3 regions of the Levilactobacillus yonginensis genome follow, and region 2 is predicted to be linked to each of the others. Evidence: riboswitches for the same ligand, from Rfam matches in the RefSeq annotation. Region 2 holds a riboswitch; each other region holds the start of a gene.
The links. A riboswitch is a leader RNA that binds a small molecule or an ion and turns the genes downstream of it on or off. The one in region 2 is predicted to bind thiamine pyrophosphate.
Positions count from the first base shown of each region.

Region 1: it holds a riboswitch for thiamine pyrophosphate, as region 2 does, so the genes downstream of both, thiM (hydroxyethylthiazole kinase) here and AB3Y94_RS06390 (ABC transporter permease) in region 2, are expected to answer to the same signal.
Region 3: it holds a riboswitch for thiamine pyrophosphate, as region 2 does, so the genes downstream of both, thiW (energy coupling factor transporter S component ThiW) here and AB3Y94_RS06390 (ABC transporter permease) in region 2, are expected to answer to the same signal.

Region 1 is NZ_OZ061549.1:2,036,692-2,041,500, forward strand. Features, by position in the region: gene AB3Y94_RS09540 (ATP-binding cassette domain-containing protein) at 221-874, shown strand; gene fetB (ABC transporter permease) at 871-1,638, shown strand; gene AB3Y94_RS09550 (oxidoreductase) at 1,650-2,486, shown strand; TPP riboswitch at 2,534-2,638, shown strand; gene thiM (hydroxyethylthiazole kinase) at 3,051-3,839, shown strand; gene thiD (bifunctional hydroxymethylpyrimidine kinase/phosphomethylpyrimidine kinase) at 3,862-4,677, shown strand; gene thiE (thiamine phosphate synthase) at 4,677-4,809, shown strand, end outside.
Region 2 is NZ_OZ061549.1:1,316,826-1,321,634, forward strand. Features, by position in the region: gene AB3Y94_RS06385 (MucBP domain-containing protein) at 1-1,279, opposite strand, end outside; TPP riboswitch at 1,691-1,796, shown strand; gene AB3Y94_RS06390 (ABC transporter permease) at 1,857-2,609, shown strand; gene AB3Y94_RS06395 (ABC transporter substrate-binding protein) at 2,606-3,610, shown strand; gene AB3Y94_RS06400 (ABC transporter ATP-binding protein) at 3,614-4,351, shown strand; gene AB3Y94_RS06405 (TatD family hydrolase) at 4,341-4,809, shown strand, end outside.
Region 3 is NZ_OZ061549.1:1,607,287-1,612,095, forward strand. Features, by position in the region: gene AB3Y94_RS07665 (MFS transporter) at 1-922, opposite strand, end outside; gene AB3Y94_RS07670 (hypothetical protein) at 1,043-1,507, shown strand; gene thiW (energy coupling factor transporter S component ThiW) at 1,547-2,056, opposite strand; TPP riboswitch at 2,134-2,231, opposite strand; gene AB3Y94_RS07680 (hypothetical protein) at 2,348-2,653, shown strand; gene AB3Y94_RS07685 (hypothetical protein) at 2,720-3,154, shown strand; gene AB3Y94_RS07690 (hypothetical protein) at 3,207-3,347, shown strand; gene AB3Y94_RS07695 (tyrosine-protein phosphatase) at 3,780-4,809, opposite strand, start outside.

The DNA of each region.
Region 1 (4,809 bases), 720 kb from region 2:
GGGTGGTGGCAGCTGTGTCGGTGGTCTTAGCTCGGTGAATTTTCCGAGGTTAGACCACGGGACGAGCTTGAAAACGCGCGGGCTTGGCGTGGTTTCAAGTCGAGCCGGAGGACCGCCCCTCAGGCCGCAGGCGGTCTCCACAGCGGGTACCACCCCTGGCGGCCGGAGGCGGCCAATAAAACACCAAAGTAATCAAGGAAAATCAGAGGAGGCAACATAATTGAGTTTGATTTCATTGAAAGGGGTCAGCTACCGTTCGGGTGACGAACAGATTCTGAACGGCATCGACCTCGACATCGAGGCACAGGAGTGGGTCACCATCGCCGGTCCATCCGGCGGGGGGAAGTCGACCCTGGTGCGAATCATTGCCTCACTTTTAAGCAAGACCGCGGGGGAGCTGACGTTTGACGGGCAGCCCATCGAAAGCTACGACCCGATCGCGTATCGGCGGCGCGTTTCCTACAGCGTGCAGCAGCCGACTTTGTTTGGACAAACGGTGCGGGATAATCTGAGTTTTCCGTACCAGATTCGGCAGCTACCGTTTGACCAGCAGCGGGCCATCGATGCCCTGGAATACGTTGGTTTAGCGGCCAGTGACCTGGATAAACCGGTGATCGACCTTTCCGGGGGTCAGCGGCAACGGGTCGCGCTTCTTCGTAACGTCATGATCTATCCAGAAGTCTTGATTTTGGATGAGGTGACGGCTGGGCTGGACGCAGAAAATAAGTCGTTTGTCTGGCAGATGATCCGGCACTTCAATCGGGAAGATAAGCTCACGATTATTGCCATCACCCACGACCAGTCAGAAATCGACGACGCGCAACGGTTAGTGATGGTCGAGAACGGCCGCATCGTGGCGGGAGGTGCCCAATGAATTTAGCAGTCAATAATCAGTCGTTGATGCTGGCGCTGGGCCTGGTGGTCATCGCCCTCATCATCGGTTGGAAAGAAAAATTAGGCATCGACCGTGACATGATCATCGGCGTGGTGCGGGCCATCGTGCAGCTCTTTATCGTCGGGTATCTGTTGAAGTACGTCTTCAAAGTTGATAACGTGTGGCTGACCAGCACGCTGATTTTAATCATTATTTTTAACGCCAGCTATAATGCTAAACAGCGCAGCAATGGGATTCCACACGCACTACCAATTTCGATTGGCGCCATTCTGGCCAGCACGGCCGTGACGCTGGGCGTACTGATGTGGTCCGGCGCTATCAAATTCATTCCGTCGCAGATGATCCCCATTTCCGGGATGATTGCGTCAAACTCAATGGTCGCCATTGGTCTGTGTTACCGCAACCTCAACTCGCAGTTCCGGTTGGAGCGACAGGCGGTCACGGAAAAATTGGCGTTGGGCGCCGACTTGAAGGACGCGTCACGCGACATCGTGCGGGATTCCATTAAGACGGGGATGCAGCCGACGATTGACTCCGCCAAGACCATGGGAATCGTGAGTCTGCCGGGGATGATGTCCGGCCTGATTTTCGCTGGAGTTGACCCGGTACACGCTATCAAGTATCAGATCATGGTAGTCTTCATGTTGATGTCAGCCACCAGTATCGGATCGGTTTTGGCCTGTTACCTGGCATACCGGGGATTCTATAATAAACGTAAACAGTTGGTCATTCCGTCAAATTAGGAGGTAATCATATGTCACAACGAAAAGTTGCATTAGTCACTGGTGCGTCATCTGGAATCGGTAACGCCATTGCTCGCAGTCTGCACCGCAACGGGGTCATCGTCTACGCCGGGGCGCGGCGGGTCAGTCGGATGAACGATTTGGACGACCTGGGGATTACCACACTGCCGTTAGATGTCACGGACGCTACCAGTGTGGAACACGTTGTCGACCGCATTGTCAGTGAGACTGGTCGGGTGGATATCCTGGTCAACAACGCTGGCTACGGCCTGATGGGGGCGTTAGAGGATGTACCCCTGGAACAGGCGCAAGATCAATTCGATGTGAACTTATTTGGGGCGGCCCGGTTGATTCAGTCGGTGCTGCCGATGATGCGGCAACAACACGCTGGTCGGATCATCAATATTACCTCGGTTGACGGCAAAATAGCCCAACCGCTGGCTAGTTGGTACGTTGCTTCCAAGTTTGCCTTAGAAGGCCTCTCTGACGCGTTACGCTTGGAGCTGGAACCACTGGGCATCCATACTGTCGTCATCGAACCCGGGGCCATTCGCTCCGAGTGGGCCGACATTGCCACGAAACATTTGCAGGAAACCTCTGCTAAGGGCCCGTACCAACCAACGGCGGACCGCGCAGCGGCGATTCTGGCGGCGGTCAAACAGTTCTCCAGCAAGCCCCAGGTCATCGCGCGGTTGGCCGACAGAGCAGCGTTGTCTCGGCGCCCGAAGACCCGTTACCATGCGGGTTCTGGTAGCCAGTTACTCTACTTGAAACCATTTATGTCCGACAAGATGATCGACCGGATGTGGCGGGTGGTTGGTGAAGCGGCACAACGAATTACCCACTAACCCGAGTGTCGTTGCTGTTAATCAGAAACCTGTTATACTTAAATCAACCAGAACACTAGGGGTGTCCACGATTGGGCTGAGACGCGGGTGACCGCGATCCCTTAGAACCTGTCAAGTTCAGACTTGCGGAGGGAACGTGTCGTGGCACCGAACAGCGGGCCGCCGGTTCACACGCGTGAGCTGGCGGCCCGCTTTGTCTCGTTGGTAAATTGGTCGCCTCCGGCTGGCAGGGCGGGCGACCGCTGTGGGGACCGGAAAAAGCCGAAGAGCGGTCTTTTTCCTCGACTGGTAGCCCCGCCCAACCCGCGGGTCTCCCAGCTCGTCCCACGCTGTAACTTGGTAAACCACCAAGTAACACCGTCGACACAGCGAGCACCCACCCTGCCAGCCTTCGGCTACGGTTGCGTTTAAAGTAAAGCGTCGCCAGCGCTAGTGTGACTGGGCTGTTGTAACCAACGACAATCTGGTCGTGCACCTGTGATCAGATTGGTACGATTCATCGTTCCGCCGCAGTCTCACTGTGACCGGTTCACTCTGGAAAAATCTATAGGGGGATTCACCATTATGAAAGTAGACTTGTTGAATGAGCTTCGGAAGCAGAATCCAATCGTTTTTAACATCTCCAACTTCGTCACAGTTCAAGACGTGGCTAACGGTATCAACGCGTTGGGCGCGTCGCCGATCATGTCCGAAGAAGTGGGTGAGGCCGAGGAAATGGTTGGCTTGGCCAGTGCCGTTTGCCTGAACCTGGGGGCGTTTACGCAGACCCAGGTCGAACAAATTCGGACGGTGGGGCGCTTGGCAAACCAGCAGAAACGGCCGTTGGTGGTCGATCCGGTAGCGGTGGGGGCCGTTCATTACCGGAAACGCATCACCACGGGCTTACTGGCCGACTTTCACCCGGATGTCATTCGCGGGAATGCCGGTGAGATTGCGGCGTTGGCCGACGTTGATTGGCAGGCGAAAGGCATTGATGCCGGCGAAGGTAGCGGTGACCTGGTGACCATTGCGCAGGCCTGTGCTAAGAAGCAGGGCTGCGTGGTCATTTTATCCGGGCCGACCGATATTATTACCGATGGGACCCGCACGACCAAGGTCTTGAACGGTACGCCGTTGTTCCAGGTCCACGTCGGCTCTGGCGATATGTTATCCAGTATTGTGGCGGCGTTCTGTGCCATTGAAGAAGACAGTTTTGAAGCAGCACAGACGGCCTGCCTGGTCTTTGCGGCGATTGGCCAATTAGTAGTCAAACAGTCGCCAGACGTGGGTGCTGGAAGTTTTATCGTGAAATTATTAGATGCTTTACAGAGGACAACGGTTGCAGATATTTCAGCAATTGCAGCCTACGAGTAAGAATCAGAAGGGATGAGTTATTATGGCAAATGAGTTTCCACAAACGTTAACGATTGCGGGGACCGACAGTGGTGGTGGTGCCGGTGTGATGGCTGACCTGAAGACGATGCAGGAACGGCAAGTCTTCGGCACCGCTGTGATCGTTGCCGTGACCGCGCAGAATACGTTGGGGGTCCAGGACTTCATGGCGTTACCGCAGAAGCTGGTGGATGAACAGTTCGCTTCGCTGGCGGCTGATTTGAAGATCCGCGCCTGCAAGACGGGGATGTTAGCGGACGCTGCGCACGTGCACGGCGTTGTGGAAAATTTGAAACGCTATGACTTTGGACCCTTGACGGTCGATCCCGTGATGATTGCTAAGGGCGGTGCGGCGTTGCTGGCCGATGATGCCGTGGCAACGGTGCGCGATGAACTGTTGCCGCTGGCGGACGTGTTAACGCCTAATCTGCCGGAAACGGAACGCCTGACCGGAAAAACCATTCAGGACAACCAAGCCATGGAAGATGCGGCGGTTGCCTTGCAAAATATGGGAGCGAAAAACGTGGTCATCAAAGGTGGTCACGAGGCGACGCCAGACCAGGCCAGTGACTTTGTCTTACTGGCAGACGGTCGATCATTTTGGCTGACGGCGCCCCGGGTAGCCACGGTTCGGACGCACGGGACTGGCGACACGCTGTCGTCGTGCATCACGGCTGAATTGGCGAAGGGCCAAGACTTTGAATCAGCCATTCGTATTGGTAAGGATTTTGTCACGGCGGCAATTGCCAATCCAATTGCCGTTGGTAACGGCCACGGTCCGTTGAATCATTGGGCTTATAGCCAGGGAGGTGCCGAATAATGTCAGTTACGTTTGAACCAGGCCTGTTGCGGGCCTACTTTGTCGCGGGTAGTCAGGATGTTCCCAATCAGGACTTGCGGGAAGTCTTAGCAACCATGTTAACTGCCGGTATCACGGCGTTTCAGTTCCGTG
Region 2 (4,809 bases):
CCGTCATAAAGTAATACTCATCCATTGGAATCACGTTGACGCCGGGGTAAGTGGTCCCACCAGGTTTTTGATCAGGAATCTTGGTGAAGTACAGCCCACCCTGACCATCACTCGTCGCGGTCCCCCCCGTATTATAGATACGGTAGTACAATTCGTTATTGGTGAAAGAAACGGGTTCTCCCACAATAGACGTCGCAGCAATTTGAATGACTTTGCCATCGATCGTGGTAAACGAAATTTTTAAATGGCCCTCTCGTAAATCAGTATCAACGTTGACTGGATTCAATTTCACAAATTGACTGCCAGCGTGAAATGTCGTATAGCGGTTCCCTTTCAATGGTGAAAAATCCTGAACGTGGTTAAACGCCATCAAAAGGGTCTTCACGTTCGTCAGTCCAGCTAGCGGAGTCACGTCTTCAATCCGGTTATGTTGCAGATCCAAGTAAGTTAGCTTGTTCAGCTTAGCCAGTGGCGTCAGGTCGACCACATCCCCGTAGTAGTAGCCCGGATTCTGGTCCAAACTACTGCCGAGACTCAAGCGGGTCAGGTTGGTAGCGTACTGCAGGCCCTCTAAGGAAAATTCTGTTTTTCCGTCGATATACGTGTTAACTTTTCCTTGAATACTGAGCGTCGTCAATAACAGCAGGTCATCTTGCGTGATATCAGCAACGCTACCCCAGGTTTGGCCCGGATTCTGACCACGTAACGCAGTTAAAATAGCTTGCTGGAGAATTTGGTTTGGCATCCATTCATCAATTGACGACACCTTTGCCTGGTGATTCAGCTTAACGGGTGCCGCTTTGGCCACCTGAGCCTTAACCAATTTCACAGCCTTAATAGATGGATCAGCCCCCTGCTTGACGGTGGCCGGTGCTGGACCTTCAGCAGAAATGGGGACTGCCGTTTCCTGTCCACCCGGAGACTTTTCTGGCGTAGAAATCGGTTGAGCGACCTCCTGATCAGTCGCGGCGGCTGGTGCTTCTTCGGTGATTGGCTCATTTATGTTAGCGTTTTCATTTTCGACCGAATCAGTCACAACCGGTTCTTCTTCAGTCGTCTCTGTCTGCTCCGTAGCTGATGAATTCAGCGTCACAGAATCTGCTTGTAAGTGCCGTGAAGGCGTTGTGACCGCCGTGTCAGTGCTCGTAGCCACTGCTGTGTCTGCCTGTGCAGTCTGGTTGTCAGTTACAGCAACGACTAGTCCCGCAGTAACCACGGTGGCCCAGACCCAGCTGCGCCCCTGTTTCGTCAACGTCCAAGTCGTGGGTGTGTCGTTCATTTTACGCACGATAATCCTCCTCATTCGGTTGGCATATTGCGCTACATCCAGTTGTAAAATTTAGTGATGCCCTAGTAAAAATACCGGTTGTTTTGATTCACCCCCATTATAACTGGTTCCTCACCATAAAGCTAGTATATAGTGAATGATTAATGCTGTTGTAGCCACTATAAACCAGTTGTCCGCAAATCTATTCCATTGATTAATTTGTTGATTTGACAGTCTTTATAACTATTTTTTATATTTAATGTCGTCAATTGACTTTTCAATCATTTCCTATGTTACACAATTTCAAATTTGGTAAACACCGGTCCGAAAAGGTTTGTTTGGTCATTTCTCGAACGATTCGCTTAATTATAAGTAAATTAGGTTGTCCCACCCCTATTCCCATGCTACACTATGTCCAACTTAAAAAAGTTTCTGGGGATACCGTCATACGGCACGAGAGTAAGTTGTGAACTTTGACCCATCGAACCTGTCAGTTAACACTGGCGTAGGGAGAAACGCACGGATACTTCATCTTGCGGCGGCGACTTCCCCTGAGATGAAGCTTTTTATTTTGTAAAGGAGGTTATTTATGAAACGTAAGCTATACCCGTTAGGTAGCCTGGTCTTGCTCCTAACGGTCTGGCAAGTGGCGGTCACGTTACTTAAGACCCCGGCCTTCATTTTGCCCAGTCCCGTGGCGGTCATCCAAGCACTGGTGGCCGACGCTTCTGGCCTACTGGCAAATTCCTGGGTCACGCTCCACGAATCACTGATTGGACTACTCATTGCCTGTCTGTTAGCTTTTGGGACCGCGCTCGTCATGGACCGCTGGCAGTTACTTTACCAATCCTTCTACCCCCTACTCGTTATCTCACAGACACTGCCAGTCATGGTTCTGGGACCACTGCTGAGCCTCTGGTTTGGCTTCGGCATGGCCCCTAAGGTCATCCTGGTCGTGTTGATGAGCTACTTTCCCATCATCGTTTCCTTCTCGGAGGCGCTGGGAAAAGTCTCTAAGGAACAGATTCGATTCCTCCAAACCATAGGCGCCAAGGATTGGCAAGTCTATCGCATCCTGAAGATTCCGCAAGGCATGCAGGGCTTCTTCGCTGGCTTACGAATTGCCGCTACCTACTGTGTGAGCGGTGCCATCATCGGGGAATGGCTCAGCGCTGAGGCCGGGCTGGGATATTACATGATTCGGGTGAAGAATGGTTATCAAATTGACAAGGTCTTCGCCGCAATTTTTTGCGTTATCGTTTTAAGTTTGGGACTCAACATAGCAACGCGTAGTTTGCAAAAATTATATTATAAAACATTAATCCAAGGGAGATCATCATGAAATTATCTAAACTTTGGCTACTAGTTCCGGTTCTGCTCTCACTGACCGCCTGTGGCAACTCCAAGAGCTCATCGTCTGACACCAAATCCGCTAAAAAGTTGACCGACGTCTCAATCGTCCTTGACTACGTTCCCAACACCAACCATACGGGACTCTACGTGGCTAAAGATAAGGGTTACTTCAAGGATGCTGGACTAAACGTCAAAATCATCGAACCAGGCGACAACGCCACCAGTGTCGGCATGGTCGGCGCCAACAAGGCCCAATTTGGGGTCAGCTATCAAGAAGATGTAACCTATGCCCACGCGGACGGCAAGAACATCCCCGTCAAGGCTATCGGAACGGTCATCAAGCACAACACCTCTGGCTTCGTCTCCAAGAAGTCTAGCGGTATTACCTCGCCTAAAGACTTTGTCGGCAAGACCTACGCCGGTTGGCAGACACCCAGTGAGGAGGCCGTATTGAAGGCCGTTATGAGCGAAGCTAAGGTTAATCCAAAATCCTTGAAGATCGTCGGTGCCACTGGTGATGGTCCTAAGAGTCTTGGGAAGAAGAACGACATCCAATGGTGGTTCCAAGGTTGGGACGTTATTCGGGCTAAGGACGACGGCATCAAGATCAACTACATGCCCCTCCGTCAATTAGACCAGCGCTTAGACTACTACACGCCCGTCATCATTACCAACAACACTCAGCTGAATAAAGATCCTAAGTTGGTCAAAGCTTTCATGAAAGCCACAAAGAAGGGGTACCAGGACGCTATGGCGCACCCTAAGGCCGATGCCAAGATTCTCCACAAATATGCCAAGGATTACGACCTGAAGTTTCTTGAGGAATCCCAAGCCTTCCTGTCTAAGAACTACACGGATGACGCTAGCAAATGGGGGCAAATGGATAGCAAAGTCTGGAACAACTACACCGGCTTTATGAAGGAATATGGTCTGATCAAGAAGACCATCCCAGCCAGCACGCTGTACACCAACCAATACGTCGGAGGTTAGCCTATGGCGATCACACTGGAACACGTCGGCCTAACACTAGATGACTTGGAGATTCTAAATGACGTCACGGCCACTATCAATGCGGGCAGTTTTGTGTCCTTGATTGCACCCAGTGGTGCCGGTAAATCGACCCTACTGAAGATTCTGACCGGACTGTTACCCATTTCGACTGGGTCAGTGGTGGTCGACGGTCAACCCATTACCGGACTGAACACCACGTTTAGTTACCTTCCACAGGAGGATATGTTGTTACCGTGGCTGAACGTGGACCAGAACATTACGCTCTACCAACGGATCAACCATCAAACCGTGGATCAGGACCACGTGACGGACCTGCTAACCCTCTTTGGGTTGGTCGACTACCGCCACTTCTTGCCCCGTCAGCTCTCTGGTGGGATGCGGCAGCGGGTCGCCTTACTACGAACCATGATGAATCCGGCCAACTACCTACTCCTAGATGAGCCGTTTGGGGCCTTAGACGCCATGACTCGTGGACTGATGCAGGACTGGCTACTCAGCCTACCAACGGCCTTGAAACGAACGACGGTATTAGTAACGCATGATATCGAGGAAGCCATCTACTTGTCCGACCGAATTTTAGTCTTGTCAGCCCGACCGGCGCACGTTGTTCAGGACATTTCACTGACCCCTGCGACTCGTGACCGGGAGTGGTTGGCTACTCAGGCGCCACTGAAGACCGAAATCTACCAACTCTTACTGGAGGATTCCGATGTTAAGTGATGCCCACTGCCATCTGGCTGGAAGCCGGGAACTGGCTAACCTGCAGCAACAAGACCAGATTTTAACGATCATCAACTGTCAGTCCCCCACTGAGTGGGACCACAATACATTACTCACCGGCGCTAATCAACACTTGAGCTTCGGTATTCACCCCTGGCAGGCCACAGACTTTCGCTGGCCGGAAGTCACTCCCTACCTGGAGAAAACTGCCGTGGTCGGCGAAATTGGCTTAGACAACGTTTGGACAGACGTCAACCTACTGGACCAGTCGCGTGTCTTTGAAGCCCAGCTCCAATTTGCACATGACCACCGCAAGCCCGTCATCCTGCACACGAAGGGGTGCGAGCGAGCGGTTCTCAAAACCATTCAAAAGTATCCCAATCGCTATATGGTCCACTGGTACGCCACGAAGGAGTATCAACGTGACTACATCCGCTTGGATTGTTTCTTCACGATTG
Region 3 (4,809 bases), 290 kb from region 2:
CAATTCCGACGATCAAGCCCAGTAACCAGTGACCAACCAACCAAAAGATTCCGAAAGCAACGCCGGAAAAAACCATCCCCAGGCCCACGGTCAATCGGGGCGAACGCTGATCAACCAGTGTTCCAATCATCGGTGCGGCAATTACTCCCGCAACCCCGAGTAGACCCAACAACCCGGCAACGTTACTGCCCAGATGGTACTGAGCCGCTAAGTAGAAAGCCAACGTTGACCAGAGCACGTTGGACATGCCAAAGAGACAGAAACCATTGATGGCGGCTCCACGTAAAGGCTTTTGGGTTGCAAATAACTTAGGCAACATCCGAATCACTGGCCAGTACCGTAGATTTTGGTGGCCCCGAGCATCATGTGGTAGCTGGTAGTGAACGATTGCCAAAAATACCAAGTCAATAGCTGCCGCCACTAAATAGATATTTTTCCACGGCATGACACTACCTAGGAGTCCGCTAAACGACCGTGACAATAGAATTCCGGTCAAGAGCCCACTCAAGACAATCCCTAACACCTTGCCCCGTTGTAAGGATGGTGCTAAGTAACCCGCGTACGGAATGATGATCTGTGGGGCGACCGATGTAATTCCCACTAAAGCGGTGGCAACTGCAAAGATGCCCGCGTTCGGCGACCAAAATGCTAAGAGTAAGGATAGAATTGAAAGCCCCATCATAAACTGAATCAGGTGATATCGGTTGAAAATGTCTCCCAACGGAACAATCAGTAACAGACCAAACGCATACCCTAACTGGGTCACCATGGCCAGCATCCCCACCACGGCCTTAGATAAATTAAAATCTGCCGCAATCAGGTTTTCAATCGGTTGAATAAAGTTTAAATTGGCAACAATGACCCCCGTCACCACTGCCATTAGTAAAATTGTCCTTCGTGACAACGTTGCTTGTTCTTTCACAGGAAAAACCTCCTGATGAAAGTTTAAGACTTTTTTCAAGAATTGAAAACCAGTAAATTGAGATTAAATGGCTTACAGCTAAAACATTTGCTATACTTGTCCCCATCGGAGGGGATTTATATGAATAAGTTTGTAACAAGTGTCGCTATCGCGGCGGGTCTACTTGGCAGTCTTGGTTGGGGAACCACGACTGCACAAGCCAAGTCAAAGTGGACAACTGGGACGCCAAAAGCCCTCAGGGGTTCTTGGACGCAACACCGGATCCATCACAGCGGCCACGACACCGAAGTTTCAACCAATGCTATGATCTTAACCAAGAAGTGGCTCTTCGTGATGACTAACTTTGGTGGTCACGATTATGGGGGCAATCACCTGGTCTATCGCCAGAGCCGCGGCGTTTATCGGCTACGGGCATATGACACTCTAGAAAAGTCTTGGTCTTACACCAAAGTCACCCGTGACGGAAAGAAACTCACCTTACAGAAATACGGAAAACGTAAGTCAGGACAGCATTTCAAGCATGTTTCTGGTAAGATCACGCACTTGAAATATGACGCTCGTACTAGTCATGCGTTATTAAAATAGAATCTAGAAATCACTTAGGCGCTGTTTTTGAGCGTCTTTTTATTTTCCCCGCAATTTCGTCAATTGAGGGGCAATCACGGTCGACCACATGCTCTTCAAGAGGACGTAACCCACTAACGCGCCCACCATTGCACTCATGAAAAAGCTCGGTAGGAACAGCCAAACTGCTCCCGTCGTTCCCATTAACCACGCGGCCACTGGGTAAGCCACCAAGGCCCCTAAGATTCCGGAGCCCACCATCTCTCCAAATAATCCCGCTACCAGTTTACCCGTCAACCGAAAGAGCCAGCCGCTGAGAAAGGCCCCAATCATACTTCCTGGGAAAGCCAGCACCGTTCCCGTACCCATAAGATTACGAATCAACGAAGTGAGAAAGGCCTGTGCAACGGCCCACCACGGTCCCAATAACACGCCTGATACTAGATTGATCAAGTGTTGCATGGGTGCTACCTTAGCAACCCCAATTGAAAATGAAAACAAACTGCCACCAATCACGCCTAATGCCACTAACATGGCCGTTAATGTCATGGGATAAACTTTCTTAGACATCTAACTCACTCCCCAGTTTTTTTACCCAAAAGGACCCCCGTTCTACTCACCGCAAAACGAGGGTCCTAGGGTTCTCCCCAATCAACCGCACACTTTCCTTCGCGAGCATTAACTCAACAGGTTCAAAGGGATTGGCATCTGCCATCTCAGCCGCTTGGCACCCCTAGTGTCATCTTAAGTTAAGCCCAACTATACCGGGTCTGGCTGGCCGAAGCAACTCATAATAATCTGTACCAATTCGCCCTTAAATTGGTTAGCTAAACTGGTATACTGACTTGGGAGGGGATTTGTATGAAGAAATTCAGTTTGACCCTGATGTTGGGAATTCTCAGCATCTGTTTAGGTGGCGTCACAACGGCTAAGGCAAGTAGCTATCAGTTAAACAGAAGTCATAACTTACCTTACACGCAGGTCTTTCACAACCGTAATGCAGCCACACACTATCTCTGGAACAACACGCACACCCGTAAATTACATAATCTACGTAACTATCCACATACAACTTGGCACGTCAATCGCGAAGCCTGGTTCAGCCACGGTACCACAACTGCCCACTACTATTACGTCGTTAGCGGTAACCACCGGGCAACCGGCTGAGTTTGGTGGGGCTACTTAAAAGACGGTAGCTATTACCGCGAAACGGTCAAGAATGACGGCCTAAAGTTGGCTTCACCCGTAAGTTTCAACGACCGCGGCCAATTTGACCGATTTATCTACCAACGACTCCAACACGACGGTTACCCACTGAATAATCAGCTAGCTATGATGGTCAATTATTATTCATCTGGCAATGACCGCCTCGCTGATTACACCGTCAAAGATGTCATCCAAACGCTCAAGCTGAAGAACTTGAACGCTCACAACTTGACGCTGATCAATCAGCCAACTGTTCACCACCTCAATCGGCTAGCTGATCCACAGCATGGCAAATTGTCTATTGAAACGACCGGTAAGGGGCAACTGGGAGTAGGCCTGGTTCGGACCATAGAAAAACAGCTGCGTGCCGCTAACGCCTCAGAATATGCCATTCGTACCAACCTGACTGGTAGCGCACAAGCTGGGACGCTCAAATTACAGTACATCCTGTTGATGCGCTAATGCTAATTAATGTACATTTTTTGAATGATCTGATTAGGAGGACATAGTGACAATGAAAAAATTGTTGATTGGATTCATGGCCGCCGCCATGGTGACAACTGGGTTTGCCACCATCCCAACAACGACCGCACAACGTTTAAGGGGAATAAACTTAAAATTAGAATTGTGGGTCACACCTACCACTGGCGCTTAACTGGTCTGAAGAAACACAGCAAAACCATCTACTACGGTCGCCTGCACTTCAACTGGAAAAAGTCCAATAAGGGCTCCAAGCTAGTTAAGATTAAAATTCAAAATAAGCAGAAGTTTGATATTATCCAGAAGCATTTCTTTAACCTACGCGGCAACTACACCGGAAACGAGAATTACGGCGCGATGATTTTTAAACGTTAACATCAAGCACTTTAAACCAACACACACGAGAGTGAGACAAAAGACGGTTAATCAATGAGCATTAACGTCGCTAGACGAATGATTCCAGTTCTGGGTTGTTTATCTAGCGGGGGTAAGCGGCGTTGACTGCCTTTTGACGCACGTATCGACCATGTATGTTCGAAACACAAAAAGGGATTGAGACTTTTGTCTTAACCCCTTTTGTCTATTCTACTTGATAGTCTGGAAAAATTTATTTATGCACTTTAACTACGTGTGCCTTCAAGATCCAAGCTGTATGCCCCTTGTGATCTTTCACTTGGTAGTAAGCGTACGTCTTACCTGAGATCTTCACGCGCTCAACCTTGGCTAATCGCCATTTCTTAGCAGAGTGCTTGGGGGTGTGACCCTTGCCAAAGACTTTAGATAGCAAGGCGTCCTTAAACCATTTTTTATTTGCTTTCAACTTGTACGTAAATTTCGTGTGCAGCTTCTTGGTTGAAAGAATTTTGACCTTCTTACCCTTTACCGGCTTGTCAGCTGCGCCACCATGAATAGGCTTGACTGGCGTTGGCTTAACTGGCGTTGCCGTTTCTGGCTGCTTATCTGGCTTAGCCGGCGTCACTGGCGCTGTTGGTGCTGGAGTAGGAGCCGGTGTTGGTTTAACCGCCGTCTTATCCACGTATGGCGTATTCTTGCCATCAGTTGAAATCAGATATTTCGCCTTCAATTGTTCTTGTTGGGCTGGCGTAAAGCCCAGAACGTCGTTGATGTACTTTTGAAGAGAACCATAGTTTTGTTCAATTTCACGGAAGTATTCTGAGATCCATTCGATTTTCACAGTCCGTCCCGTGTATTGTGAGAGCATGAAATCGTTAACCATCGTTTGCTTGTCCATCCCAAAGATCGACATCAACAGAACGGTCGCAATCCCCGTCCGATCTTTCCCTGAAGTACAGTGGTACAGGAACGCGCCGCCTTCATTCTTCAAGACCATGTTCAAGAATTGACGGTAACCCATAACCGCTGGGTAGCCAAATTCTAAGCGTTGAACGTAGAAGGCACCGTCGCCTTGGCCATCAGCGTAGGCGTGCGCACCCAGCACTGATAAATTGATGTTGGGGGCACCAGGAATAACCTTATCCGTCCCCTTGCCTGAAGCTTGACCAGGCGTTCTAAAATCAACAACTTGCTTGACCCGGTACTTGTCCGTAAACAGCTTAATATCGTCTTCATCCAAGTTACTCAAGGCATCGGAACGTAACAAGCTGTTTGGCTTAATT